Regions from separate parts of the Micromonospora sp. NPDC050276 genome, predicted to be linked through region 1. Evidence: riboswitches for the same ligand, from Rfam matches in the RefSeq annotation. Region 1 holds a riboswitch; each other region holds the start of a gene.
What was found. Region 1 has a riboswitch for cyclic di-AMP ahead of ACIBF8_RS15255 (NlpC/P60 family protein). Riboswitches for the same ligand answer to the same signal wherever they lie in the genome.

Region 1 (9,738 bases):
CCGAATCGTTCGGCGCGGCGGGCGCGTACGTGATGGGGCGCCGGATGGCCGACGGAGGTGAGGTGCCCTGGGGCGAGGAACCGCCGTTCCGCGCACCGGTCTTCGTCGTCACCCACCGCCCCCGTCAGCGGCTGCTGCGGGGAGGCGGCACCAGCTTCACCTACGTCACCGATGGCGTGGCCAGCGCCGTCGAGCAGGCGCGTGCCGCGGCCGGTGACAAGGACGTCGCCGTGGCCGGGGGCGGCAGCCTGGTGCGGCAGGTGTTCAAGGCCGGCCTGCTCGACGAGTTGGAGCTGCACGTCGTACCGGTCGTGCTCGGCACCGGCCTGCGGCTGTTCGACGCGGACCTCGACCTGGGCGACCGGGAGGCGGTCGAGCTGACGCCGACCCGCGTCCTCGCCACCCCACAGGTCACCCACATCCGGTACGCGGTGCGCGGCCGCGCCCCACTCGTGCTCGACGACCGGGGCAGCGGGGGCGGCCCGACGGTGACCGCGAACTGAATTAACGGCCCATCGACGTAAAGAGGAGACACCATGCCGCAACTGTTTCGGGTGCAGTGCTTTAACGTTTCACGCGACGGGTTCGGCACCGGAGAGGGGCAGAGCCTGGAACGGCCCTTCGGCCACGCCGACCCCACCCCGATGTTCTCCTGGCGTGCCGCCACCGCCAGCTTCGTGTATCGCACCGAGCCGGGTGGCACGCGCGGCCTGGACGACTACCTGACCCGCGACGCCGAGTGCAACATCGGCGCGGAGATCATGGGTCGCAACAAGTTCGGCCCCCAGCGTGGCCCCTGGGAGAACCACGACTGGCAGGGCTGGTGGGGGGACAATCCGCCGTTCCACACGCCGGTCTTCGTGCTCACCCACCACGAGCGCCCGTCGTTCACCCTGGCCGACACCACGTTCCACTTCCTCAACGCCAGCCCGGCCGAGGCGCTGGCCCGAGCGAAGGAGGCAGCCGCCGGTCGGGACGTACGCCTCGGTGGTGGGGTGGCGACCATCCGCGAGTTCCTCGAGGCCGACCTGGTGGACACGATGCACATCGCCGTCGCACCCGTCGACCTGCATCGAGGCGAGCGTCTGTGGGACAGCCACACCGAACTGCTCGACCGCTTCCACCTCGAGTCGGTGCCCAGCCCCAGCGGAGTCACCCATCTCCTGTTCTGGAGAAGATGACCCGGCGTCCTCCTCCCCGGCGCGGATGTCTACAGCCGAGCCAGCACCAGCAACCGGTTGCCGTCGGGGTCGGTGACCCGCGCCGAGCGCTCACCCCACGGCTGGTCGACCGGCTCCTCGGTGACCGTCGCTCCGCCCGTGCGCAACGCACCCACGGCGGCGTCGCAGTCGTCGGCGTAGACGCACAACTCCCAGCGGTGCGAGTCGGCCAGGTCGCCAGCCTCCGGGTTGGCGGCCAGGCCGAGCTCGCTGGTGCCCAAGCGGAGGGCGACGAACTCCGGGGCACCCTCGTCCGGAAACCGATAGGTCAGCTCGAAGCCGACCACGTCCCGGTAGAACGCGATCAGTCGTGGCAGGTCAGGTGTCATCACGATCGGAAAGGCCTCGGTGAACACGGATCACCTCCAATCCGGACATTAGCTGGTGTCGGAGCTCAACAGGAGCTACCACTGTCGATCCCGCGCGGCGTCGCCGCCCCACCGAACCTCTTGCGCAGATTGATTTGCAATGCAAACCTATTGGTAGTGCAGCAGCAATCGAGACGGCCTGGAGGGCATCGTGTCGGAATCACCGAGCGCCGCGCCGAACAGCGGAAACACACCCGGAGAGCTGCTGGCGTCGGTGACCGCCCTCCAGCGGCGTACCAGAGCCACCCGAAACGCCTACTGGTTGCCGCTCCTGCTGTTCGGTCTCCTGATGGCGGTGGCCGCGCCCCTGTACGTCGAGTCGGTCGAACCGCCCGCCCTGCGCGCCACGCCGGACAACCCCGCACTGACCGGCCTCGGTGGGGACTTCCTCGAACGCTCGGCGACCCTCGGCTGGTACTGGCTGGCGGCACTCATCGGCGGCTACCTGCTCAGCCTCTGGTGGTATCGGTGGCATGGTGTGCGGGTGGGCGTCCAGACTCCGGCTCGGCCGTACGTCGTCGCCGGCATCGTGGGCACCCTTGCCGGGCTCGTGCTGCCGATCGTGCTGCGGTATCTGTTGCTCAACACGGCGACAGTGATCTCGACCGGGACCAGTTGGGTGACCACCCCGCTGTTGGGCGTATCCAATCGCGGCATGTTCCCGCATCTGGTCATCGCGGTGGGACTACTGGTGCTGGCTCGACTGGAACGCAGCCGTGGCCTGACGATCGTGGCCGTGGCCTACGCCGCAGCGGTCGTCCTCGTCAACGTCTACTTCCAGACCGCGCACTTCGAGCCGGGGGACCTGAACCGCTACAGCTTCCTGCTGGCGGCGCTGCTGCCCGCACCGGTCCTGCTCGTCGGCGGCGGCATCGCGCTCGTCAACACGATCAAGAGGTCGGCGTGAGCAGTAATGCGGAAGCCAGCAGCACCGGCAACGGCGGGCACCCGACGAACGGCCTCAGCGAAACCGTCCACCAACGCAACCGGCTCGGCATCCTCACCATCGCGGCCGAGGCCGAACGGGTGGAGGTCGCCTACCTGCGCGAAGCGCTCGAACTCACCGCCGGAAACCTCTCCCGACACCTTGCCGTGCTGGAGGAGGCCGACCTGATCCAGATCGAGCGGGGCTACCACGGCCGCAGGCCCAAGACCTGGATCAGGATCACCGAGCAGGGGCAGGCCGCACTGGCTGCCGAGATCAGCGCGCTTCGGGAACTCCTCCGACGCCACCAGGAGTTCCGGTCCTCGACCTGACGGTCAGCGTGCGATCCGGGCAGCACCTGCGCCGGCCTGGCCTCAACCATTCCCGGGGCGGGTGACCCCGCCACCGCCGAGGAGCGCCCACACCTGTGGCGCGTGATGGTTTCGGCCAGGTCGGGGTACGCGGCCTACCAACAACGGACCACGCGGGAGATACCCGTGATTCTCCTGGAACCTGACTCGAAATGAGATGCGTACGGCGGGGCAGCCCGATTGGATCTCGGCATGGAGCATGAACTTGTTCGTCCTCGGAAGGCCCGCCCCGGGGACAAGATCGCGGTCCTCTCGCCGTCCTTCGCCGCGGCCGGCGCCTTTCCCGGGATTCACGAACAGGCCATGCGACGGCTCGCCGACCTGACCGGCCTTGTTCCGGTCGAATACCCCACCACCCGCGAGGTGGGTGCGACCGCGGCAGCGCGTGCGGCCGACATCAACGCCGCCTTCGCGGATCCCCGGGTGCGCGGCATTCTCGCCGTCGTCGGAGGCGAGGACCAGATCACGGTCATCCCGCACCTGGACGCCGACCTCGCCCGAGCCGACCCGAAGCCGTTCCTCGGCACCAGTGACAACACCAACCTGCACCACTGGCTCTGGGGCCTCGGCATCGCCAGCTTCTACGGCGGCTCGTCCCAGGTGCACCTCGGCCCCGGGCCCGCCGTCGATGACATCCACGCCCGGTCGCTGCGAGCGGCGTTGCTCACCGGGGAACGACTGGAGATTACCGATCCGGGCGAGTCCGAGGACATCGGGATCGACTGGGCCGACCCGCAGGCGCTGACGTCCTTCGGGGATCGCGAACCGACGGAGCCGTGGAGCTGGTACGGGCCGCGTCGCGCCGTTACCGGCCGCAGTTGGGGTGGCTGCCTGGAGGTCATCCAGTGGATCCTGACGGCGGGACGCTTCCCGTTCCCTCCAGAGGTTCTGCGCGGCGGGGTGCTGATCATCGAGACGTCGGAGGAGCTCCTTCCCGCGCGCGAGGTCGGATGGATCGTTCGGTCACTGGGTGAACGCGGGTTCCTCAGCGCCGTCGACGCGGTTCTGGTCGCCCGTCCGCCGGTCTCCGACTTCACCCGTCGACCCGATGCGGCGGATCGGGCCCGGCTACGGGAGCAGCAACGCGACACGGTCGTCGACATGGTGGCCCGCTACAACCCCGAGGCAGTCGTCTGCGTCGGCGTCCCGTTCGGCCACACCAGACCGCAGTGGATCCTTCCCCACGGCGGCCCGGTCACCGTCGATGGCGTGCACCGTCGAATCTTCGCCGACTACCAGTAGGGGGCTGAGGCAAACGCTCCCAGAAGCGATGCGAACTGGCTCCCCTACCTGTTCGTCGCCGACGCGACCACGATGACCGACGTTGAACGCCCGCTACTCGCCGTCGACCTGAACCGCCAGCCCGGTCGCACCTTCCGGGTGCCGCCCCGCTGGTACGCGGACATCTCGAACAACCTCACCATCGCCAACATGGATTTCGCGGAGTTCGCCGATGCCGCCGACGAGTCCGGAACGTACCGCGGGCTCGAGGGCGATTGACGACCGTCGCGAGGCACCACTGATGGCACGCCACCTGATGGTTGCCCTCGGAACACCGAAGGCCCTGACCGGGACTCACGTCCTGGCCAGGGCCTTTCGTTTGGAGCGGGTGACGGGAATCGAACCCGCACTGTCAGCTTGGGAAGCTGATGTTCTGCCATTGAACTACACCCGCAAGCGGCACCACTGTACCCGAGCCGTCGAGCCCGTGCACCCAGGTACCCCCGCCGGCAGCGGCTGTTGCGTACCGCCCCGCCCGGGTTGATCCACTCGACTTCCTGGACGTCGGGGCATCCGGAGCGTCGGGATACCGCGGTTTTACCGAAACCGAGTTGATCATGCGCGGTGGGCGGGGCGCGGGGCCGGGCGCGGCCGGGCGTACACCCGGTGCCGGCTCCGTCAGGACGGAGCCGGCACCGATGACCTTCGGGCCGTGGTCAGGCGGCCGTGCACTGGACGTCGCGGCTGCGGCGGGTCGGGCGGGTCTGCGGTACGGCGAGTGGCGTGGCCGCCGCCGTCGGGGCGTGCGGGTCGAGCCAGACCCGAACGGCCGGCCGGCCCGGCGCGAGGCCCGGAATGCCTGCGGTGTGCTGCTCGCGGCGGGTGAGCATCGCCACGTCGATGGTGAACTCGAACAGCCGCCAGTCGACCTGCGGCTCGGCACGGGCGGTCTGCGCCAGTTGCGCCACCCGCACCGGGTCGGTCACCGGACGGGCGCGCCCCGCCACGTACGCCTCGTCGTCGCTCTCCTCCGGCGGGAACGAGTGCAGGGCGTAACGGCCGTCACGTTCGAGGTCGCGGCGCTTGGGAGAGTCGATGATGAAGCAGAACAGCCCCTCATCGGTGATGACCGGAGAGACCGGATGGACGCGGGGCCCGCCGTCGGCACGGACCGTGGCCAGGTAGCCGAAGCCCGGCCCGTACTGCTGGAGGAGAACGCGGATCCCGTCGGCGAGTCGGGGCTCGTCGGCGGCGAATTCGGACCAGGAAGCCATGCGGGCATTCTATCGAACAAATGTACGAGCAGCGACCTCGACGCGCTGGTCACCGGCACCGAATCCAGTCACTTTCGGCCACGCGGCTATGGTGGTCCGATGCTGCTCTCCGACCGCGACCTGGTCTCCGAGATCAAGGCCGGCACGCTGGGCCTGGAGCCGTTCGAGCCCACCCTGGTCCAACCGTCCAGCATCGACGTCCGACTCGACCGGCTGTTCCGGGTCTTCAACAACCACCTCTACACCCACATCGATCCCGCCAGGCAGCAGGACGACCTGACCTCGGCGGTCGAGGTGCCCGACGGCGAGCCGTTCGTGCTGCACCCGGGCGAGTTCGTGCTCGCCTCGACGCTGGAGGTCATCTCGCTGGGTGACCAGCTCGCCGGCCGACTGGAGGGCAAGAGCTCCCTGGGCCGGCTCGGGCTGCTCACGCACTCCACCGCCGGATTCATCGACCCGGGTTTCTCCGGTCACGTGACGCTGGAGCTCTCGAACGTGGCGAACCTGCCGATCACCCTGTGGCCGGGGATGAAGATCGGGCAGCTCTGCATCTTCCGGCTGTCCTCGCCGGCCGAGCACCCGTACGGCTCGGCGGTCTACGGCTCGCGCTACCAGGGGCAGCGGGGGCCGACTCCGAGCCGCGCCTGGCAGCACTGGCGCACCTGGCCCACCCGATAAGGCGCGACGCGGAGAACGACGAGGGCCCGCCGCGACGGATCGCGACGGGCCCTTTCGTCACCCAGGTCAGCCGGGGCGGCCGTAGCTGTGGATCGGGCCGTCGTCGACTTTCTTCATCTTGACCGGTTGACCGGCCTGCGAGGCGTGCACCACCCAGCCACCGCCGACGTACATGCCGACGTGGTGGATGTCGCTGTAGTAGAAGACCAGGTCGCCGGGGCGCAGGTCACCCCTACTGACGTTCTTGGTGACCCGGCTTTGCGCGGCGGCGTTGTGCGGCAGCGACACGCCGGCCTTCGCCCAGGCGGCCAGCATCAGCCCGGAGCAGTCGTACGAGTTCGGGCCCTCGGCACCCCAGACGTAGGGCTTGCCGATCTGCGCGCAGGCGAACTTGACCGCGGTGCCCGCCGCGCCGCCGGGGTAGCTACCCGGGCAGGGCGCCGGGCGCAGCGGGCCGCCGCCGCCGTTGCCGTACACCTTGAGGCGCAGCTTCTGCAGGCGGTCGATCTCTTCGTTGATCTGCTTCTTCTTCGCCGCCAACTGAGCCTCGGTGCGGGCCAGCTGGGCCACCATCTCGTCCAGTGGCGCCTTCTGCGCGGCCAACTGGTCGCGCAGGTCGGCCACCTGGCGTACGTCCTTCTGCTGGTTGTGCGCAAACCGGTCGAGCATTTCGAGCTGGCCGACCACCTCGCTGGGCGACCGGCTGCCCAGCACCGCGTTGACGGTCGAGACGTTCTCACCCTTGTAGGCGCGGACGGCGAGGGCGCTGACCTTGTCCATCGCGGCGTCGACCTGGCGCTCCAGCGGAGTGATCCGGGCGGCCAGCGCGTCGGCTTGCTTGCGCTTCGCGGCGAGGTCGGTGCGGGTGGCGTTGTGCCGTTCGATGATCGGTTCGAGCTTGTTCCAGTCGGCGTCGATCTGGCGCTCGATCTCGGCGACGGACGGGTCGGCGTGGGCCGCCGTGGCGCTGCCGGTCAGGACGACGGCGACGCCGGCCAGCGCGGCGAGAACGGTGGTGAAGCGGGACCAGCGTGGGCGCGGCACGATCGACGCCGGGCCGGCTGATGCCGACCGCTCGGACGACGGCCGCGGGGCATGGAGTGCCACCGGGGTTCCGTACTCCTTCTTCCTGACCGCCTACCGGGTTAGCTGACGGGTTCGGGCGGGAAGTCGGCGCCCTACCGCAAGTGACTGCGGATTCACCCCGAGGGACCTGGGTCCCCGGTTCGCTCGGAAACGACTCGGCGGTGTCGGTCCGTTACCGCCCGGGCTGGGCGGAGCTGCTGTCGGGCCGACGAATGACCAGAGTAGAGACGCTTGTTACCGATCCGCAACCCGTGCGGCCGTGACACTCCGTACCGATCGGATGAGGTCACCGACCGTGTGTGAAGAATACTTTCTAGATACTTCGATAGATAGAAAGGTATTGACGTGGGTTCCCGGGCGGCGCGATGGTGACCTGACCTCTGCCCGCGAGAATCTAGGGGGTTCGATGCACCCTCCCACCCTGTCGACCGGCTGGCGTGCCCTGCTCGCCGCCACCGTGGTCGCCGCCACGACCACGGTGCCACTCTCCGTCGGCCCGGCCGCCGCCGCGCCCACCACCGACCGCCAACAGCAATACGCCGCCGCGGCCACCGAGTACGGGATACCGCCCGTCGTGCTGCTCGGCGTCTCCTATCTGGAGTCCCGCTGGGACAGCAACGCCGGCACACCCAGCACCAGCGGCGGCTACGGCCCGATGCACCTGACCGACGCCCGGCACGTGGCCGCCCTACCTGGGCGCGGCCACCACGACGCCGGCGCCGAGGACCCCCGTGGCGACGATTCGCGCCCCGCCCGGGTGCCCGCGCCCCGGCCGGTCGAGACCCCCGCGCCGTCCACCGCCGCGTTGCAGACCGTAGACGCCGCCGCCGCGCTGACCGGCGCGGCACCCGAGGCACTGCGCGCCGACGTGGGCGTCAACATCCGGGGTGGTGCCGCGCTGCTGAGCGCGTACCAGCGGGAATTGGGGGCGCCGCTCGGCGCCGACACCGACCCGGCGGCCTGGTACGGCGCGGTGGCCCGCTACTCCGGCGCGGACAGCGCCGACGCCGCCGCGGCCTTCGCCGACGAGGTCTTCACCACCATCGGTGCGGGCGCGTCCCGGGTGACCGACGACGGCCAGCGGATCACCCTGCCGGCCCGTGCGGTACGGCCCGAGCGTTCCTGGCTGGACCGGCTGGGCCTGCGCCGGCTGGCCCGCCCGGACGGGGTGGAGTGCCCCCGCACCATCTCCTGCGAATGGATCCCGGCGCCCTACGAGGCGTTCGGCGACGGGGACTACGGCAACCACGACCTCTCCGACCGGCCCGCCCGGCAGAAGATCGAGTACATCGTCATCCACGACACCGAGGCGAGCTGGGCGACCACCCTGCAACTCGTCCAGGATCCGACCTACGTGAGCTGGCACTACTCGCTGCGCTCGGTCGACGGGCACATCGCCCAGCACGTGCGGACCAAGGACGTCGGCTGGCACGCCGGCAACTGGTACGTCAACGCCAAGTCGATCGGTCTGGAACACGAGGGCTTCGCGGCGCAGGGCACCTGGTACACCGAGGCGATGTACCGGACCTCGGCGAAGCTGGTCCGGCACCTGGCGCTGCGGCTGGGCATCCCGCTGGACCGCCAGCACATCATCGGCCACGACAACGTGCCCGGCACCGTCGCCTCGACCGTGCCAGGAATGCACTGGGATCCGGGCCCGTACTGGGACTGGACGCACTACTTCGACCTGCTGCACGCACCCCGGCTGGACACCGGCACCCCGGCCACCGGGCTGGTCCGGATCGACCCGGACTACACCACCAACCAGCCGGCGTTCACCGGCTGCGTCACCGCGGGCCTGCCGTGCGCGCCGCGTGGCTCCTCGGCGGTGGTGCTGCGCAGCGCACCGTCCGCAGACGCGCCGCTGGTCAACGACGTCGCGCTCCGCCCGGACGGCACCCCGAACACGATGGCCGTGTCGGACCACGGGGCCCGGGCGTCTGCCGGGCAGACGTACGCGCTCGCCGGGCGGCAGGGCGACTGGACGGCGATCTGGTACCTCGGGCAGCGGGCCTGGTTCTACAACCCGGCGTCCGCGCCGACCGCCAGTTGGACCGTCGGCGTCGTGGCCACGCCGAAGCCCGGACGGGCCACCATCCCGGTGTACGGACGGGCGTACCCGGAGCAGTCGGCGTACCCGGCCGGGGTGCCCTACCAGACGATCTCGCCGCTGCAGTACACGCTGGCCGCCGGTCAGCGATACGCCGTCGGCGCGGTGCTGGCCGGCGAGTACTACCGGGCCAGCACGTTCGACGGCTCCTCACCCGGTGACTGGACGGTGATTCGCGGCGAGAACCGCTACGCGCAGATCCAGTTCGGTCACCGGATCATGTACGTCGATCTCGCCGACGTGCAGCTGCTGCCGTCCCCGGTGGGCGCGCCCCGCTGACAAACCACGACGGCCCCCGGTCGGGTTGACCGGGGGCCGTCGTATGGCGCTAGGCGGATCAGCCGGGTCTACGGAACCCGGCGACCGGCATGGTGTTGATGCTGGACACCTGCACCGGCTTGCCGGCACGTGGCGCGTGCACCATCTGGTTGTTACCCAGATACAGCCCGACATGACTCAGGCCGGAGAAGAAGAAGACCAGGTCA
Region 2 (9,738 bases), on a different contig from region 1:
CCAACCCTCCCACCCCCGCGATCTTGCACTTGCTGACGCCGAAACGCGGCTTGTACGCCTTTCGTCGGGACAGCAAGTGCAAGATCGCCGAGGGCGGGGGCGGGGCCGGGGGCGGGGCGGGGGCTAGATGAGGTTCCAGCTCAGCGGGGTGCCGCGGGGGACGTCGGTGGCGAAGGTGCGGCCCAGGACCCGGTCGATCTCCACCGGGGCCAGGCCGCCGGCCGGCCGGATCGAGCGGACGTTCTGCGCGGTCACCGGGTCGCCGGCCCGGACGTCCTCGACCACGAAGAGCGACCGGCGGAACCGCAGCCCCTCCTGCTCGGCGGGGGTCGGGCCGATCGCGGTGCCGCCCAGTGCCGCGTACGCGCGACCCGACTCGGCGACCAGGGCCGTGAGTTCCGCCGGGTTCAGGGAGAAGTCCGAGTCCACGCCGCCGTCGGCGCGGTCCAGCGTCACGTGCTTCTCGATGAAGCAGGCGCCGAGCGCCACCGAGGCGACCGCCACCCCGATGCCGGGCGTGTGGTCGGAGAGCCCGACCGGTACGTCGAACGCGCCGGCCAGCACCGGCAGCCGGCGCAGGTTGCTGTCGGCCGGCGGCGCCGGGTAGGACGCGGTGCAGGCCAGCAGCACGATGCCCGCCGCGCCGCCGTCGCGTGCGGTGCGTACCGCGGCGTCGATCTCGGCGACCGTCGCCATGCCGGTGGAGATCACCATCGGCTTGCCGGTGCTGGCCACCAGCCGGATCAGCGGCAGGTCGACCAGCTCCGACGAGGCGATCTTGTACGCGGGCGCGTCCAGCGACTCCAGCAGCTCCACGGCGGTCGCGTCGAACGGCGACGAGAAGACGGTCAGGCCACGCTCGCGGGCCCGCTCGAAGATAGGGGCGTGCCACTCGTACGGGGTGTGCGCGCGCTCGTAGAGGCGGTACAGGTTCTCCCCGCCCCACAGCTCGTGACCGCTGGAGATCCGGAACGCCGGGGTGTCGACGTCGATGGTGATCGTGTCCGGCCGGTACGTCTGGAGCTTGAGCGCGTGCGCCCCGCTGTCGGCCACCGCGTCGACGATGGCCAGCGCCCGGGACAGATCGCCGTTGTGGTTTCCGGACATCTCGGCGACCACGAACGGTCGCTCGCCGGCACCGACCGCGTGTGGTCCGATCTTGATTGTCGCCGTCATTCCGACCTCTGCTCAGGTACGTCCGCACCGGGGTGCGGTGGTGCTGTCGTCGTCCACCCGGCGGGCGGACGACCTGGAAAACCAGGGCGCCGGGAGCCGACCCGGCTCCCGGCGTGGTGTGCGGTGGGGTCGATCACGGCAGGCGGCCACCGGCCAACGCGTCGCGCCGCTTCGGCAGGAGCCCGCCGTCGGGCATCGTCGCGGCGTCCGCCGCTCGATTCGGGTCCTCGTCGGCGGCGAGCGAACCGGTCTCGACGCCGCCCACCGGGCCGGGCCGACGCAACCGACCAGCGACCCGGTGGGCCTGGCGCAGCGCCGAGTACGCCAACCAGTCGTCCCGCCCGACGAGGCGGTGCTTGAGCCCGGCCACGCCCGGGGGCAGCGGGTAGCCCGCTGCGGGCAGGTACCGACGGTAGTGCGCGGCGGCCCGGTGGAAGAAATCCCGCCGCAGGTGGGGGTGCAGCCGGCCGTCGTTGCCCACCACCACCAGGTAGTGGCTGATCATCAGCTCGAACAGCTCGGCCTGCAACCGCTCATCGGGGTGCTTGCGCGCGACCCAGTCCATCAACCGCTCGTACTGGGCGAAGGCGTCGAAGTGCCGGCCGCTGCGGGTGGAGGTGATCGCGCCCTGGCGGCCCTGCCGGTACAGGTAGCAGAGCCGGTCCAGCACGGAGATCTTCTCGGCCCCGATCAGCAGCGGGTGGCTGAACGGGATGTCCTCGTACCAGCCGGGAAAGAACCGCAGGCCCAGCTCGTCCATGAAGTCCCGGCGGACCACCTTGTTCCAGGCGGTGTGCTGCACCCGCAACAGCTGCGGCTGGTCGGCGAGGCGGGTCACGCCGGGAATCCCGCGCAGCAGGTGACTGCTCGCGTCGACCTCCCGTCGGCCGTCCTCGTGCACGCGCAGGTGGTCCAGCATCAGCACATCGGGCTCGTGCTGGCGCAGCCGGTCCAGCACCGCCGCGATCGTGCCGGTGGGCAACCAGTCGTCGCTGTCGACGAACCAGACGTACCGGCCGCTGGCCACGTCGAGCCCGGCATTGCGGGCCAGCCCCAGACCCACGTTGCTGCTCAGGTGCACCACGCGGACGCCGGAGCGGCCGACCGCGTACGAGCGGAGCATGTCGCCGCAGCCGTCCGGGGAGGCGTCGTCGACGGCGATTAACTCGACCGCGGCCGACTCGCCCGCCGGGATGTCGGCCCGAATCGACTCGAGGCACTGGTACAGGTACGCCTCGACGCCGTACACGGGCACGACGATGCTCAGCAGCGGCGCGTGCGTCGGCTCATTGACCACGCCCGCCACCTTCGACGACCCGGGTGGCCGGCCCCGGAACCTGACGTTGCCGCCGGTGGTGGAGTCGCTGAACTCCCGCCGAGCGGAAGGTTAACGACCCGGTAGGGTGCCTCGGGCGGCCCTGCTGGGCCGTCGCGGGCGTCGCCGTCGCGCCGCCCGACGCCGCGCCGAGGAGGATACAACCGTGCTGGTGACCCTGCCGAGCGTCGGGATCCCGGCATGACGAGTACCGCCGCGGTGTCGGCCGCCCGGCCCGCACCCGCCCCGCCCCGGCTGCCCTCGCTGACCGGGCTGCGCTGGATCGCCGCCCTGCTGGTCTTCGGTTTCCACGCGGGGACGATGCGGATCATCGCGGAGCCGGACTACCAGGCCGTGGTCGACGCGTTGTTCACCCTCGGCCTCTCCGGGGTGCAGTTCTTCTTCATCCTCAGCGGTTTCGTGCTGGTCTGGTCGGCCCGTGCGGGGGACTCGCGGCGTACCTTCTGGCGGCGACGAATCGCCAAGATCTACCCGAACCACCTGGTGTTGTGGGCGGCGGCGTTGGTGGTCGCCTGGTGGTTCGCCGACCCGGTGCTACCGGCGGCCGCGCTGGAGAACGTGTTGCTGTTGCAGGCCTGGGATCCCCGGCCGGGCTGGTTCTACAGCATCAACACCGTCAGCTGGTCGCTGTCCTGCGAGTTCTTCTTCTACCTCTGCCTGCCACTGGCGCTGCCGCTGCTGCGCCGGGCCCGGCCGAAGCTGCTCTGGGCGCTGATCGTCGCGTTGCCGCTGCTGATCCTCGCGCTCTGGCCGGCCCAGGAGCTGGTGCCGGAGGTGAGTCGGTGGTGGTTCACCCAGATCTTCCCACCGGTACGGTCACTGGAGTTCTGGTTGGGCGCGGTGGCGGCCGAGCTGATGCGCCGGGGCCTCTGGCGAGGTCCCGGCCTGGCCGTGGCCAGCGGGATCTTCCTGGCCGCCTGGGTGGCGGCCGCGCAGTGGATCCGCGCCGAGCTGTGGACCACCCTGCTCGCCGTCGCGTACCTGCTGGTGATCACCGCCGCCGCGGACGCGGACGTGCGGGGTCGGCGCTCACCGTGGCGGTCCCGGCCGCTGGTGTGGCTCGGTGAGGTCTCGTTCGCCTTCTACCTGGTCCACGTGTTGGTGATGACGAGCGTGCTGCGCTGGAGCGGGGACTGGGGGACCGGCTTCCCGGGCTGGCGCGGCCCGGCCGTGGTGCTCGGCTTCCTGCTGGTGAATCTGACCCTCGCCGGGCTGCTGCACCGCTTCGTGGAGACCCCGATGATGCGCCGGCTCGCGCCGCGCCGACCGGTCCGCCCGGCGTCCGTCCCCCGGCAACGCACGGCCGGCTCGCGGGGCGCCGGCAACGACGACGCACGGGACACAAAGGCCGAGGCCGGCCCCGCCGACGAGGTCGGTCGGACCGCCGGTCGATCACCGTACGTCGACTCGCGCTGACAGCGTCCACCCTGGTCAACGGGGTCGGCGCGGCGTGTTCCGACACGCCCGTGGTCGGTGCGCCCGGGTCGGTGCGACGGTAGCGTGGGGACGTGCTTCCGGTCGCGTTCACCTGTCCCCTGTGGTGGGTGGCGCGCTGGGCGACCCGGATGCTGACCAGCCTCGCCGTCGTCGCGGCCCTGGCGCTCGGCGCGGGCCCGGCCACGGCCGCCGCACCCACCCCGAGCCCGGTCCCCACCCCGAGCGCGGTGCCGGCCCTCGTCGCCGCCGGGTCGGTGGCGGCGTCCTGCCGGCAGATCGAGGTGCGAGGTGCGGCCCGGTCGGCCCCGGTCATCCCACAGCGGTCCGCCGAGCGGTCCGCTCCGGCACCGTCGGTCGACGCGTCGGCGGCGCACCTCGCCGACCAGGGCACCATCGTGGCCGGGGCGCTGCCGCTCGGTGCGACCGAGTCTGACCGGCTGCCCCTCGGCGACGCCGCGAGCCGTCCGGCGCCTCGGGCCCCACCCGGGCGCTGAGCCACCGGGACGATCGTCCCGTCGCCGCACGCTGTCGACCCACCCACTCCGCACCCCGCCGACCCGTGGCCCACCGTGGCCCGCTGGCCGGTGCGGCTCCCATCGCACTGCTCTCCTTTCGAGGTGCCGACCATGGAGACCGTCGTCTTCTACCAGTTCGTGACCGAGGTGCCGCAGGCCGCCGCCATCTGGTCCACCCTGATCCTGCTGACCCTGGGCCTGCTCACCGTGCTGGTGGCCCGCCCCGACCGAGACCGGTGCACGGACGACCCGCTCCCGACCGCGCCCACCGCTCGGGAGGTGGCCGCTGCCGAGGCCGTGGACCTGCGCCGCTACGCCGAGGAGGTGGCCGTCGCCGCGGCCGGCGCGGCCACCACCGCCCGGCGGCGACGCGCCGCCTGGCTGACCGCTCAGGAGCAGGTGGAGCGGGCCTGGATCGGGTACGACGAGGCGGACGCCGCCGCGCGTCGCTTCGCGGGTGCCGGGGCGCTGCCCACCCCGCAGACCCCGCACACCCCCGCCGAGTACGCCGCCCGGGAGCGCTATCTGCACCGCGCGGCGATGGCCGCGTACTGGCGGGGTGACCTGACCATGGCACAGCTTGGCGACGTGTTCGGACACCGGCACGGCTGGGATCCCCGCCTCCACCCGGTGCAGCAGGAGGTGTTGATCAGCCGGGTGATCCGGGACGCGCGGCTGGCCGACTACCAGGTGGCCGCGAGCCGTGAGCGGGCCGCCTGGCGCGACGCGGAGCTGGCCGCCGAGTCGCGGCGCACCCTCGCCGAGGAGGCGTACGCGGCGGCAGCCCGGCTGCGCCCGACCCCGGTGCCCACTGGCCGGAAGGTGGCCGGGGCGTTGCGTCCCGCCGTCGTGGCACGGTGGCGCCCGGCCCGGGTGGGTTGAGCCCGATCCGTGATGTGAGGCCGGTCACGACTTGGTGAAATCGGACGTCCGGCGCGAGCGGCGTCATTGTTCCCGTGATTGTGGCCGCGTTCTCTGCGGCCTGTCCGGTTGTCGCCCGCAGGCGTCACCGTAACCGGTTGTCCCATCGAGTCACATCATCGGCAAAACGCGCAGAAATTGTCGCGCCAATTCGGGTTTACGCAGGTGAACCTGGCTTGGCAGGGCGCACGGACGCCAGTAGTGTCGTGCCGTCCGATGCGGTAACCGATCGCAAGAGGCGACGCCGCGTCGACCCGCTTAATCGTGATCAACGAGCCGGGGACCCATCAGTAAGTCTGGGGTGAATCCGCGAGCCACGGCCCGCGGTAGGGCGATCTTCCCGCCCGAATCCGTCAGCTAACCCGGTAGGCGGTGTTGGAAGGAGTCAACCCCTCGTGCAGCACCTTTCCACCCCTCGGTTGTTCCCTCGCCTCCACGGCGTGGCGGTGCACCCGCTCATTCGTCCAGTGACGGTGAGCTGACCCCCCGGGTCATCGCCTTTCCCGCCCGGCCGCGCCGGGCGTTCCCCTGAGCGGTTCACCATCCGCGGACCAACGGTCCGCGCGCTGGCGCCTGCCCGGATACCGGTCCGGCCCCGGTGTGCCGCTCTCCCCCCCGATCCGTGGAGGACCCCGTGAAGCACACCCTGCAGCGTCAGCTCCGCCGCCTCGCCACCGAGCGCCCGTATCAGATCGTTGCCGCCTCCGCCGCGGCCCTCGCGATCGCCACGACCACCGGCGCCCTGCTCACCACGGCCGATGACGCCCCGGCCGGCCAGCGCACCGTGACCACGGTCGCCGAGATGCGCAGCGACGTCGCCGCCTCCCGCGGCGAGGTTCGGGACGCGTCCCCCTCGGCCAGCGCCGCGCCGACCACGGCCGCCCCGGCCACCAGCGCCGCCTCGCCCGCCGCCAAGGCCAGCAGCAACCCGGACCTCACCCGCAAGGCGGAGCGGCCGAAGCCGCCGGCGACGAAGGTGCTCGACTACGACTACGAGGCGCAGAACACCTACTACAACTGCGGCCCGGCGGCCACCCGCAACGCGCTCAGCGCCGCCGGCATCGACCGCACCCAGGAGGAGCTCGGCGCCGAACTCGGCACCACCGAGATGGGCACCAACTCGGCCGCGGACACCACCCGGGTGCTCAACGCCGAGGTGAAGGGCTCCCCGTACCGCACCCGGATGTTCCCCGGCGCGCCCAGCCCGGCGCAGATGGACCAGCTCCAGGCCGACGTCGTGAAGGCCATCACCGACGGCCGGGGCGTGGTGGCCAACGTCGTCGGGGACGCCACCGACACCGACGGCGGCTGGCACTCCTACGGCGGCGGGCACTACATCGCCGTGGTGGGCTACAAGGACAACGGTCGCACCGTGCGGATCGCCGACTCGGCGAACCCGGCCGACCCGTCGTACTGGATCACCACCATCGACCTGGCCAACTGGATCACCAGCCGGGGCTACTCCGCCTGACCCAGCCAGGCACGCTGACCGCCGCGGGCGCCGTCTCCCACAAGGAGCCGGCGCCCGCGGTGTCTTCGCCGCCGAGTCCGGGCGCGAACTCTACAGTGGATCTCCAGGTCTCGGCGGTGGCGCGGATGACGGCTCTCGTACCAGGCCGTGAACCGTGGGAGACTGCGGCCGTGGTGGAGAATTCGGGTGGTCACGGCGGCCGTAGGCCGGTCCTGTTGCTGCTGCACGGCATGGGGGCGACCGGTGACGTGTGGTTGCCCTGGGCGCCGCACCTTGAGCAGCACTGGCCCGGGCGGTGGCTGGCACCGGACCTCGCCGGCCACGGCTGGGCGCCACCGCTGCCGTCGTACTCCTTCGCGGGTTTCGCCCAGCGGATCGCGCAGGCCCTCGCCCCCGACGACCGGCTCGTCGTGCTCGGGCACTCACTGGGTGGCGTGGTCGGCCTGGCGTTGGCCGCCCGCGACGCCGGAGCCCCGGTGGACGCGGTGGTCGGGTTGGGCATCAAGGCGATCTGGTCGCCCGCGGAGCTGACCCGCGCCGCCGAGGTCGCCGCCCGCCCGGTGAGCTGGTTCGCCAGCCGCACCGAGGCGGCTCGCCGCTATTTGCGCGTCTCCGGACTCGCCGGCCTGGTTCCGCCGGACCACCCGGTCGTGGACGCCGGGCTGCGCCAGGTCGACGGCCGCTGGCGGCTCGCCATGGACCCGACCGCGTTCGCCGTCGGCGAGCCCGACCTGACCGGGCTGCTGGCGGCGACCGACGTGCCGGTGCTGCTGGCGCGCGGGGAGAACGATCCGATGGTCACCGACGAGCAGCTCAAGGAGTACGGCGTACCCGTCGCCACGCTGCCCGGTCTCGGGCACAACGCGCACGTGGAGGATCCGGCGGTGGTGCTGGAGTTGCTCGACCCGTACCGCTGAGCACGTTATGCCGGTGCGGACGCGGTCAGTGTCTGCGCGGGCGCGAGCTCCCGGCGGGCGGCGGTCAGGAACGCCTCCGCGTACGAGTCGGCCGGGAAGTCACCCAGGTAGCGGCGGCGGGTGGCCCAGCGCTCCGCGGCCAGCGGGTCCGTGTCCAGCAGCGCGGTCAGCACATCGTCCACGTTGGACAGATCCCGCCGCAGCACGTAACCCGACGCGGCCAGCGGGAACCGCTCGATGAATTGGTCGCCCTCGTCGCCCATGTCGGTGACCGCGTACGGTTTGCCGGAGTAGAGGTAGTCCGAGATCACTCCGGACACGTCGGAGACCAGCGCGTCCGACCGGTTCACGCACTCGGTCAGGCTCAGCTCGCGAGCCGCCGCACCGACGACGTGCTGGCGACCGGTGCGGGCCCGGTCGGCGACGAGTACCTCGGTCAGCCGGCCCAACTGGCGTGCCGAGGCCGGGTTCTGCGCGGTGTACGGGTGGGCCCGCAGGATCACCGTCGCGCCGCGCTCCAGCAGTCGACGCAGCAGCCCCTCGGCCACCGGCAGGGAGCAGTAGTCGGCGTCGGCGTGGTGCCCGGTCCAGGTCGGGGTGTACAGCACCGTCGGGTGCGCCATCCCCGGTGCCGGTTCGGACCGTACCTGGATCGACTCGACCTGCGGGCGACCCACCACCACGAACTTGTCCGCCGGGATCCGCACCCCGGCGCGGGCGTACCGGTCGATCGCGGCCTGTCCGGCCACGAAGATCCGGTCGAAGATCCCCGACACCGGGTTGGCGCTCGGTGCCTTGTCGCTGTCGCCGTGGTGCAGCTGGATGTGGGTGAGCTGGGTGAAGCGGATGCAGTGGCTGTTCTTCGCCCCATGGTTGACGTAGAACGCCACCCGCAGGCTCGGCACCAACGCCTCGTCCATCGCCCGCAGGGTGGGGCAGTAGACCACCGGCGCGTCGGTGGCCGCCGCGATCGGGCCCAGGAACTCCGGCTCGCGCACCAGCACCAGGAACGGCCGGCCGATCCGTTCCAGATACGGCAGCCACATGGTGACCTGGTACTCCGACCCGGGAGGCGCGGAGAAGTAGAGCAGGAACTCCGGCTGGTGTCGGCGCAGCGCACCGGCCACCGGCCCGCCGCCGGCTTTCGGTCGGAACCGCCGCCGGGCCAGGTCCAGTGCGACCACACCGGCGCACCCGCCGACCAGCAGGCTGGCGGCCAGCGCCACGCCGGCCGGCAGGGCGAGCGCGGCGGCGAGCGCCACGGCGGCGAGCAACCCGAGTAGGGCCGTGCCGAGCCGGTCGGCGATCAGCGGCGTCCAGGCGCGTACCGGCAGGTTGGCCGCCCGGATCTCCAGGTTGCCGGCGGTGCGCAGCGGCCCCACCAGCAGCACGAGCCCCAGCAGGACCAGTGCGGTGGCGACCAACGCGAGGTCGAGCCCGTCGTCCAGCCGCCGGGAGTAACCGACCAGGATCGCGGCGGCGATCAACGTCGTTTCCGCCACCAGGTCGGCGCTGGGCCGGATCCGCTGTTCGGCGGCCGCGGCGGCCAGCGCGGCGACGGCCAGCGCCAACCCCCAGCCGGTGGCGCCGCTGAGGGTCAGCACGACAAAGGCCAGCACGGCCAATCCGGTGGTTAGGCACCGGGCGGCCAGCTTTCGGACCAGGTCGCCGCGCATGTCGCTCCGTTCGTGGTTCCGCAGCCGTCGGCGTCAGTTCGGGGACGGCGCGCCGGCCGGCACCTCGACCCGACCCGGCCCGGACTGGGCCGGCACGCTCGGCGTGGACCCGTCGCCGGGTGCCCGGCGTACGTCGATCACCTGACCGGTCAGGTCGGAGATCAGCACGTCCAGCGACGACTGCGCGACGGCCTCTGCGGCGAGCAGGGTGTGCTCCGGCTCCTCGCCGAAGGCCCGCGTCCGCATCGGGGTGGCGGTGCGCTCCGGGTTGATGCAGTTGACGCGGACA
Region 3 (9,738 bases), on a different contig from region 1:
CCTCGCCGGTGGCCAGGTCGTAGAGGCCGCCGACCACGGCCACCCGACCGGCGGCCACCGGCCCGACCAGCAGATCGTCCTCGCGCAGGATGCGCACCGTACGCCGGACGTGCCGGCGGATCGCCAGCGGTTGCACCGCCGGATCGTCGATCCCCGCCTCGATCACCGACGGGGCGATCTCGTCCACCAGGTGCGCCAGCGACCCGCCGGGGCGCTCCCCGGCGCGCAGCGCGTCCACCGTGGCACCCACCGCACCGCACCGCTCGTGGCCGAGGACCATCACCAGCGGTACGCCGAGCTGGCTGACCACGTACTCGATCGAGCCGCACACCGCGCGATCCAGCACATGCCCGCCGGTACGGATCACGCAGATCGCGCCGAAGGTCTGGTCGAAGATCGCCTCCAGCGGCACCCGGGAGTCGATGCAGCCGAGCACCACGGCGTACGGCTGCTGGTCGCCGGAGGCCGCGGCCGCGGCGGCCGTGACGTCGTGCCCGTGTATCGGCTGGCCGCTGACGAACCGCCGATTGCCGGCGAGCAGATCGGCCAGCGCGGCCCGGGGCGTACCGCCCGCCTGGCGTTCCTGCCCCGACGTCGCGTCCATGGGCGCTCCCGACGACCCCATGTCGTTCAGCTTGGCCCGCCGACGGTGCGCACGGGCGAGGTCGGGAATGTTCGCACGGCGCGATTGGCGTGGTGTCATGGCGGGTAGCCGGTGTTACCGCCGGGTATCGGAGGTGCTGGTGGTGCGGGACGACCCTGGGGAGGTGGCGATGCCGGAGCGGTTCGAGGTCGGTATGCCGGACGGCGTACGGCTCAACGTCGAGGCGACGGGTCCGACGGACGCCCAGGTCACCGCCATCCTGCTACACGGCTGGACGCTGGATCGGCGCGCCTGGCACCGGCAGGTCGACGCGCTCACCGCGGCGCCGTTCGGCGGGTCGGTGCGGGTCGTCGCCTACGACGCGCGTGGGCACGGCCGGTCCAGCTGCATGGCGCTGCCCACGGCCACCCTGGCCCAGCTGGGCGACGATCTGGCGGCGGTGCTCGACGCCGTCGCGCCGACCGGGCCGGTGGTGCTGGTCGGGCACTCGATGGGCGGCATGACGATCATGGAGTACGCCCACCGCCACCCCACGCATTTCGCCGCCCGTACCGCCGGACTGGTCTTCGTGTCGACCACCGCCGAGGGGCACACGCACACCGTCTACGGGCTCTCGCCGCGGATCGCCCGGTTGATCCGGCTGGCGGAGACGACCGGGGCGGGCGTGCTGGCCCGGTGCGGCTCGTGGCGGGCTCCCCGCGCACTGCTGACCGCGCTGCGACCCAGCATCCGGTGGATGCTCTTCGGTGACCGTTGCGAGCCGGCCGACATCCGATTGGTGACGTCTGCGGTGGCTCGTGCCTCGTTGCGCTCGATCGGCGGGTTCCGCGCCTCCATCGGCACCCAGCACCGACTGGACACCCTGGCCGCGTTGGCCCACCTGCCGGCCGCCGCCCTGGTCGGCGACCGGGACCGGCTGACTCCGCCACCGTGCGCCGAGTCGATCGCGGCGGTGCTGCCGGCCACCGAGCTGACCGTCTGCCCAGGTGCCGGACACATGCTGATGATGGAGCGCCCGGACGAGGTCAACGCCGCGCTCACCGGCGTGGTGCGACGGGTGCTCGCCGAATCACCGCCGGCCCACCCGCCCGCCACCGCCGCCGCCACCACCGCCACCGCCGCCGCCGCCGCCGCGACGAGTGTCTGAGCACGTTCCCGCACCTCGGGCGCGGCGGGTCGGACCCGGGGCCGTACCCTTCTGCGGTTGGCCCGCGCGGTTCCCGCCGCCTGCCGGCGACCCTTGAAGGAGCGTGCGTTGACCGACCAGACCGGCCTGGAGCAGGAGATCGCCGTCGAGCAACGACACCTCGACCGGGTGTACGCCCGACTGGCCGAACTGCGGCGGTCGGCCGTCCGCGCCGAGCGCGACGGCTACCGGATGGCCCGGGTGGGTACGTTCGGTGCGCTGGTCGAGCGCGACGCGATGGTCTTCCACGCGGCGCAACGACGGCACACGCTGGACGCCGAGCATGAGGGGCTGGTCTTCGGCCGGCTGGATCTGCGCGACCGTCAGGTGCTGCACGTCGGACGACTCGGGATCCGCGACGAGGACGCCAGCACGCTGGTCGTCGACTGGCGCGCGCCGGCCGCCGCCGCCTTCTACCAGGCCACCCCGGCGCAGCCGCTGGACGTGGTGCGGCGCCGCACGATCCAGTCCCGCGCCGAGCGGGTCACCCGGATCGAGGACGACCTGCTGGACCCGACCGCCGCCCCGGAGGGGATGACGGTCGTCGGCGACGGCGCGTTGCTGGCCACCCTGTCCAAGGCCACCGGCCGGGGCATGCGGGACATCGTGGCGACCATCCAGCGGGAGCAGGACGAGGCGATCCGCTCGCCCGGCTCCGGGGTGACGATCGTCGCGGGCGGCCCCGGCACCGGCAAGACCGCGGTCGCCCTGCACCGGGCCGCGTTCCTGCTCTACTCCGACCGCAGCCGCTACGCCGGCGGCGGCATCCTGGTGGTCGGCCCGTCAGCGGTATTCGTCGAGTACATCGGCTCCGTGCTGCCGTCGCTCGGCGAGGACACCGCGACCCTGCATTCGCTGGGCACGCTCTTCCCGGGGATGACCGCCACCCGCACCGACCCGCCCGAGGTGGCGGCGGTGAAGGGCTCGCTGCGGATGCGCCGGGTGCTGGAGCGGGCGGCCCGCGACGCGGTGCCGGGTGGCCCGGGTGAGCTGCGGCTGCTCTACCGGGGCACGCTGCTGCGGCTGGACCGGGCCGCGTTGGACCGGATCCGCGACCGAGCGCTGCAACGGGGCGCGCGGCGCAACGAGGTCCGCCGGGCCGGTTTCGACGGGGTGTTCGCCGCGCTCTGGGCGCAGGCCCGTGAGGTGGGCATCGGTCGACTGCCGGAGCAACCGGCCTTCGAGGCGGAGATCGCCGAGCGGTCGGAGTTTCGGGAGTTTCTCAAGGCGTGGTGGCCCCGGCTGCATCCCCGGCACGTGCTCGGCTGGCTGGCCCAGCCGGACCGGCTGCGCCGCTACGCCGGGGGAATCCTCTCCTCGGCGGAGATCCGGCTGCTCAACGCCGCGTACCGGAACCTGGACTCGGCCGGGCTGACCATCGCCGACGTGGCCCTGCTGGACGAGCTGGACGCGCTGCTGGGTAAGCCCGTGCAGCCGGCCCGCGCGCGGCGCGACCCGTTCCAGCTCGCGGGCGGCGTCCGCGAGCTGAGCACCCTCGGCGACCGCCAGCGGGCGGCCCGCGCGGCGGCCCGGGAACGCCCGGAGGACTACCGGGAGTACGCGCACGTGGTGGTGGACGAGGCGCAGGACGTTTCGCCCATGCAGTGGCGGATGATCGGTCGGCGCGGTCGGCTGGCCTCCTGGACCGTGGTCGGCGATCCCGCACAGACCGCGTGGACCGGGGATCCGGAGGAGCTGACCCGAGCCCGCGACCATGCGCTGGGCCGGCGCAAGCGACACGATTTCACGCTCACCACCAACTACCGCAACTCGGCGGAGATCTTCGCGGTGGCCGCGGCGGAGATCCGCCGGCTCTACCCTGACCTGCCGCTGCCGACCGCGGTCCGTTCCACCGGGGTCGAGCCGGTCGAGCTGGTGGTGCCCGCGACGGGGTTGGAGACCGCGACCGTGGAGGCGGCCGCCGGCCTGCTGGCCGAGGTGGAGGGCACGGTCGGGGTGATCACGCCGGTTCCGCGCCGCGACGAGGTCGCCGGTTGGCTCGGCGCGCTCGGCGCGCCGAGGTTGCAGGTGGTGACCAGCCTGGAGGCCAAGGGCATGGAGTACGACGGGGTGGTGCTGGTCGCCCCGAGCGAGATCCGGGCGGATCCGGGCGCCGGGGTACGCACCCTGTACGTGGCGCTCTCCCGGGCCACCCAGCGCCTCACCACGATCGACCCGACCGGCTGATGCGTGCGGGCCGCCGCCGTCGGGAGGCGCAGCCCGTACACTTGCACACATAGCGATGTGAGCATACATTTGATCGGGTCCCGACCGGCGGCGGAAGGTGATTCACGTGGGCGCAGGTCATGACCACCACCATGGGTCCGTCGCCAATGCCGCACAGCAACACCGGGGTCGACTCTGGGCGGCGTTCGGATTGCTCGCCACCCTCATGGTGGTCGAGGCGGTGGTCGCCCTGCACACCGGCTCGCTCGCCCTGCTCTCCGACGCCGGGCACATGTTCACCGACGTGCTCGGCATCGGGATGGCGCTCGCCGCGATCACGGCGACCCGGCGGGCCAGCGGCGACCCGCAGCGCACCTTCGGGCTCTACCGGCTCGAGGTGCTCGCCGCGCTGGCCAACGCCGTCCTGCTCTCCGGCGTCGCGATCTACGTGGTGATCGAGGCGATCCGCCGTTTCGGCGACCCGCACCAGGTCATCGCCGGCCCGATGCTCGTGGTGGCCGTCCTCGGCCTGCTCGCGAACATCGCCGCCTTCGCCCTGCTGCGCGCCGGGGCCCGGGAGAGCATCAACCTCCAGGGCGCCTACCTGGAGGTGCTCGGCGACCTGCTCGGCTCGCTCGGCGTCATCGGCGCGGCGCTGCTCATCGCCGTCACCGACTGGTGGTGGGCCGATCCTCTGGTCGCGGTCGCCATCGGCGTGTTCATCCTGCCGCGCACCTGGCGGCTGGCCCGCGCCGCCATCCGCATCCTGGTGCAGGCCGCCCCGGAGCACCTCCAGGTGACCGCCGTACACGACCGCCTGGCTGCGGTTCCCGGTGTCGTCGAGGTGCACGACCTGCACGTCTGGACGCTCACCTCAGGCATGGAGGTGGCCTCCGCCCACCTGACCATGGCACCCGGCGCGGAGGTCGGCGCGGTGCTCACCGCGGCGCGTACGGCTCTACACGACGACTTCCGCATCGAGCACGCGACGTTGCAGATCGAGCCCGGCGCCGGCACCGGGGCATGCGGCTCTATCGAGTGGTGACGGAACTTCCTCAGCTCCCATCGCCATTTTCGGTGATGACGCACGCACCGTCCGTCACATTCGCTGCAGCCGCCCCAGTGGCACCGGTAAGCTCGGTCCCGGCCACCACCAGGCGGCGCCCTCCCGGCGCCGGTGGCGGTCGCCGCCTAATCGCTCGATTGGGCGAACCGGGGAACCACGTTCCTGGGGTGCATCCGCGTCAGCGGTAGGGATCTTCCGTCCCGAACCCGTCAGCTAACCCGGTCGGCGGCTGACGGAAGGACATGCGCAGTGGCACCAGCACGACCCCCCGCCGCCAGACTGGCGGCCCTGATCGTCGCGATGTTCACCCTCAGCGTCGCGCTCCCGGCCGGCACCGCCTCGGCCGCTCCCCCGACCGGCCTGCGGGCCGCCGCACCCGACTCCGACGAAGAGGGCGGCACCCCGGCGTTGCGCGCCCAACTCGAGGCGGCCAGCAAGGGCTACCTGGACGCGAAGCGCGCCCTGGATACCTCCGTGCAACGGCAGCAGCAGCTCACCACCCGGCTCAAGGCCATCGAGGTCGAGCTCGATCAGCGCAACGGCAAGGTCGGCGAGATCGCCGAAGTGGCGTACCGCACCGGTCGACTCGGCACGATGTCGGCGCTGCTCAACAGCAACACTCCGGAAGGCTTCATGGACCGGGCAGCCGCGCTGGACGCGGTCGCCGCCAACGAGGACCGGGTGCTGCGCGACCTGTTGAGCAGCAAGGACCAGGCCAACCGCACCCGGGCCGCCCTGGACGGCGAGATCAACGAACAGCGCAAGCAGGTCGCGGTGATGGCCAAGCGCAAGGAGCAGGCCGAACGGGCCCTGACCGTGGCCACCGCACCCAAGCCGCAGACCACCACCGACAGCGGCTCCAACCGGGGCACCTCCGCCGCCAACGCGACGGCCGCGCCGCGCAACTCCGACGGCTCCTGGCCGTCCGAGTCGTGCAGCGTCAACGACCCCACGCCGGCCAACGGCTGCATCACCCCGCGTACCCTGCACGCGCTCAACCAGGCCAAGGTCGCCGGCTTCACCCGGTACGTCTCCTGCCACCGCCCCGGCGGCTCCGGTGAACACCCGAAGGGCCGGGCCTGCGACTTCGCGGCGCAGAAGAACGGCTTCGGCGGGGTCGCCACCGGCGGCGACAAGACCTACGGCAACAACCTGGCGGCGTACTTCATCCGCAACGCGGACCGGCTCGCCGTGCTCTACGTGATCTGGTTCAAACAGATCTGGCTGCCCAGCAGTGGCTGGAAGTCGTACAGCGGGGCCAACGGCACCCCGTCCACCGACCACACGAACCACGTGCACCTGTCGGTCTACTAGAGCCACCAGCACTGGTGTCGGGGTATCCGCGCGACGGGATACCCCGACAGCAGTGACGTCGTCTCGATCATGAACGCGCGACCCGGCTACGTCGCCGGGCGTACCCCGGATGTCGTCGGCCGTCGGACGACCCGGCCGAGGTCGCCGGGCAGCATCGCGGTATGCCTCGGATCCGACCCACCGCCCGCAAAGCGCTGCTCACCCTGCACCTGGTCACCTCGCTGGGCTGGCTCGGCACCGACCTGGTGCTGCTCACCCTCGGCATCGCCGTGCAGCGCGGGGCCGACCCGGCAACGGTCTATCCGGTCACGGCGCTGGTCGGTACGGTGCTGTTCGCGCCGCTGAGCGTCCTGGTCTGGCTGATCGGTGTGGCCAGTTCGCTGCTCACCCCGTGGGGCCTGCTGCGCCACCGCTGGGTGCTGGTCAAGCTCGTGCTCACCACGGTGATGGTCGGGCTGGTGCTGTTCCTGCTCGCCCCGAACCTGCGCCACGCCGCGGCGATGGGTGCCGCCCTGCCCACTCGGGACCGCGCCGACCTGGTGATCGCGCCGGCCGTGTCGACCAGCCTGATGATCATCGCGACGGTGCTGTCCACGTACAAGCCGTGGGGCCGACGGCGCGCTGCCCAACCCACCCGCCCAAGCCGCAGCGGCGCGAACTCCGCGACAGTTGCCTAACCCACCCCGCGATCTTGCCCCGCCCCGCCCCGCCCCGCCCCCCACTGCTCCGCGATCTTGCACTTACTGTCCCGACAAAAAGGGGCATCCCACTGATATAGGCAACCGAAACCGCAAGATCGGCGCGGTGGGCGCGGGGGCGCGGGGGCGCGGGGGTGGGGGTGGGGGTGGGGTGGGTCAGGGTGGGGGGTTGCCGGCTCGGTCGAGGGCCGCGCCCAGCCGGGTTGCCAACGCGAGGTGGGCGGCCTGGGCCTGGCGGAACGCGTACCGGAACAGCGGGGTCGGCGCGGTCAGGGTGATCTCGACGTCGACGCGAACCAGGCCGTCCGGATCGGCGCGCAGTCGGGTGTGGTTGCGCACCGTGGTGGCTGGCCACTGGCGAGCCACCATGACGATCTCGTCGGCCTCGCTGATCAGCACGTCCGCGTGGTACGTGGTCCGGAAGCGCAGCGGGCCGGCGGCCAGCCGATCGTTGATCGTGTAGCTGGCCCGCGCGCCGGGCCGGGGCGGCACCCGACGAACCCGGACGATCAGCGGATGCAGCTCGCCCTGCCGGGTCAGGTCGCTGAGCAGCGCTGCCGCCGTGGCCGGTGCGCACCGGGCCTGGACGGTGTAGCTGAAGGTATCGCTGCTGAGCACACCGTCTCCCGCCGTCGTTGGTCGCACGATCGTCCCGTACCGATGTCTGGCTGGCAACGCCCGACGGCCCTCAGCATCGCGACGGACCGGGCCGATGAGACGCCCTGCCGCCTCCCATCCGATTAGAATCGATTAGCACCGATTCACCCGACGGTGCCGGAGGGGTGGACCGCATGAACGGCGACGACCGATGAGTGGGCACGTGATGGTTTTCGCGCCCACTCCACAGCTGACAGTGACCGTCGACCAGCCGAACGACCACCCCGAGCTGCACCTGCACCCTGGCGGGCAGGGCGTCTGGCAGGCCCGGATGGTGCTGTCCCTGGGTGTCGACGTGGTGCTCTGCGCCGCCCTCGGTGGTGAGATCGGCCAGGTGTTGGAGCCACTGCTGGTCGGCGAGGGGGTGGACCTCAAGGTGGTGGTCCGCGATTCGGGCAGCGGCGGGTACGTGCACGATCGCCGGGAGGGCTCCCGGCAGGAGATCGTCGACGTTCCTGGGCAGCCGCTGAGCCGGCACGAGATCGACGAGCTGTACAACCTGGCCCTCGGCGAGGGCCTGCGGGCCTCGGTGAGCATCCTCAGTGGGCCGAACGAACCGTGGCTCGTCCCGGCCGACCTCTACCGGCGCTTCGCCGCCGACCTCGGCGCCAACGGCGGCCGGGTGGTGGTCGACCTCTCCGGCGACCATCTCGGTTCGGTGCTGGAGAGCGGGGTGTTCTTCCTCAAGGTGAGCCACGAGGAGTTGATCCGCGACGGCCGCGCCCGCAGCGACGACAGCCTGGAGCTGACCCGGGCCATGTACGAGCTGCACGACGGCGGCGCCGAGACGGTGGTGGTGAGCCGCGCCGACCAGCCGGCGCTGGCGCTCATCGACGGCGAGTTGTTCGAGGTCGAGATGCCTCGGCTGGAGGCTGCCGACCCGCGCGGCGCGGGCGACTCGATGACCGCCGGGGTGGCCGCCGTCGTGGCCAGGGGCGGGGACATCCGAACCGCCATCCGAACCGGCGCCGCCGCTGGCGCGCTGAACGTGACCCGGCACGGCCTCGGCACCGGGCGGCTGGACTCGATCACCGGCCTGGTGGACCGGGTCCGGCTGGTGCCGGCGGACAGCCGACAACAGGAGCGCACCACCCCGGACGAGTTGGCCGACCGGGTGGTCGAACGATGACCCTGCGGGTGCTGATCACCAACGACGACGGGATCGCCGCGCCGGGCATCCAGGCACTGGCCTGGGCGGCCGCGCAGCGCGGCCTGGACGTGGTGGTCGCCGCGCCGATGGAGGAGGCCAGCGGCACCAGCGCCGCGATGAGCGCCATGGAACGCGACGGGCGGGTCGTCGTGAACGACCATCCGCTACCGGACCTGGCGGGCGTGCCGGCGTACGGGGTCGCCGGTTCCCCCGGCTTCATCACCCTGATCGCCCTGCACGGGGCGTTCGGCCCACCGCCGTCGGTGGTGCTCTCCGGTGTCAACCGGGGCGCCAACGCCGGCCGGGCGGTGCTGCACTCCGGGACGGTGGGCGCCGCGTTCACCGCCGCCACGAACGGCTGCCGGGCGATGGCGGTCTCCCTCGACGTGCTCTCGGCCGGCGAGGCGACGGCCGCGAGCGGTGGCGCCGCGGTGGACGCCTCCGTCCGGGTACGCGACGCCGAACGGCACTGGGGCACCGCCGCGCGGGTCGCCCTGGACCTGCTCCCCCGGTTGACCTCCGCCCCGATGGAGAGCGTGCTCAACGTGAACGCCCCGGACCTGCCACAGGGGCAACTGCGCGGGGTGCGTCGGGGCACCCTGGCCAGCTTCGGTCAGGTGCAGATGACGGTGGCCGAATCCGGCCACGGCTTCGTCCGCACGTCTCTGGAGGAGCCGGGGCAGGCCGCGCAGCCCGGCACGGACGTGGCGTTGCTCGCCGCCGGGTACGCGTCGGTGACGGCCATCCGAGCGGTCACCGAGGCGACCGACGTCGACCTGACCGGCCTGGACGAACAGCCCTGACCGGGGATGCCCGACGCTCAGGCGCCGGGCAGCACCTCGGGGGTGGCGGCGCCGGCGAAGTAGGGCTCCGGGGCACCGAACAGGCCGAGCAGGC

Region 2: another riboswitch for cyclic di-AMP. It lies ahead of ACIBF8_RS04395 (C39 family peptidase); the one in region 1 lies ahead of ACIBF8_RS15255 (NlpC/P60 family protein).
Region 3: another riboswitch for cyclic di-AMP. It lies ahead of ACIBF8_RS13335 (coiled-coil domain-containing protein); the one in region 1 lies ahead of ACIBF8_RS15255 (NlpC/P60 family protein).

The regions. Positions count from the first base shown of each region.
Region 1 is NZ_JBITJA010000006.1:259,645-269,382, reverse strand. Features, by position in the region: gene ACIBF8_RS15310 (dihydrofolate reductase family protein) at 1-503, shown strand, start outside; gene ACIBF8_RS15305 (dihydrofolate reductase family protein) at 537-1,181, shown strand; gene ACIBF8_RS15300 (VOC family protein) at 1,211-1,576, opposite strand; gene ACIBF8_RS15295 (hypothetical protein) at 1,740-2,495, shown strand; gene ACIBF8_RS15290 (transcriptional regulator) at 2,492-2,845, shown strand; gene ACIBF8_RS15285 (nitroreductase/quinone reductase family protein) at 2,882-3,040, shown strand; gene ACIBF8_RS15280 (LD-carboxypeptidase) at 3,077-4,126, shown strand; partial or broken gene ACIBF8_RS15275 (DUF6924 domain-containing protein) at 4,163-4,384, shown strand; tRNA gene ACIBF8_RS15270 (tRNA-Gly) at 4,486-4,559, opposite strand; gene ACIBF8_RS15265 (pyridoxamine 5'-phosphate oxidase family protein) at 4,822-5,379, opposite strand; gene dcd (dCTP deaminase) at 5,479-6,057, shown strand; gene ACIBF8_RS15255 (NlpC/P60 family protein) at 6,124-7,164, opposite strand; cyclic di-AMP (ydaO/yuaA leader) riboswitch at 7,178-7,314, opposite strand; gene ACIBF8_RS15250 (N-acetylmuramoyl-L-alanine amidase) at 7,550-9,532, shown strand; gene ACIBF8_RS15245 (NlpC/P60 family protein) at 9,591-9,738, opposite strand, start outside.
Region 2 is NZ_JBITJA010000002.1:249,364-259,101, forward strand. Features, by position in the region: gene ACIBF8_RS04365 (hypothetical protein) at 1-36, shown strand, start outside; gene pseI (pseudaminic acid synthase) at 124-1,176, opposite strand; gene ACIBF8_RS04375 (glycosyltransferase family 2 protein) at 1,310-2,473, opposite strand; gene ACIBF8_RS04380 (acyltransferase family protein) at 2,693-3,928, shown strand; gene ACIBF8_RS04385 (hypothetical protein) at 4,021-4,443, shown strand; gene ACIBF8_RS04390 (hypothetical protein) at 4,576-5,346, shown strand; cyclic di-AMP (ydaO/yuaA leader) riboswitch at 5,631-5,772, shown strand; gene ACIBF8_RS04395 (C39 family peptidase) at 6,008-6,856, shown strand; gene ACIBF8_RS04400 (alpha/beta fold hydrolase) at 7,027-7,773, shown strand; gene ACIBF8_RS04405 (CDP-glycerol glycerophosphotransferase family protein) at 7,779-9,449, opposite strand; gene ACIBF8_RS04410 (D-ribitol-5-phosphate cytidylyltransferase) at 9,483-9,738, opposite strand, start outside.
Region 3 is NZ_JBITJA010000005.1:409,169-418,906, forward strand. Features, by position in the region: gene ACIBF8_RS13315 (carbonic anhydrase) at 1-604, opposite strand, end outside; gene ACIBF8_RS13320 (alpha/beta fold hydrolase) at 774-1,751, shown strand; gene ACIBF8_RS13325 (HelD family protein) at 1,860-3,977, shown strand; gene ACIBF8_RS13330 (cation diffusion facilitator family transporter) at 4,084-5,001, shown strand; cyclic di-AMP (ydaO/yuaA leader) riboswitch at 5,135-5,266, shown strand; gene ACIBF8_RS13335 (coiled-coil domain-containing protein) at 5,272-6,336, shown strand; gene ACIBF8_RS13340 (hypothetical protein) at 6,498-7,013, shown strand; gene ACIBF8_RS13345 (SRPBCC family protein) at 7,191-7,652, opposite strand; gene ACIBF8_RS13350 (PfkB family carbohydrate kinase) at 7,843-8,820, shown strand; gene surE (5'/3'-nucleotidase SurE) at 8,817-9,644, shown strand; gene ACIBF8_RS13360 (STAS domain-containing protein) at 9,662-9,738, opposite strand, start outside.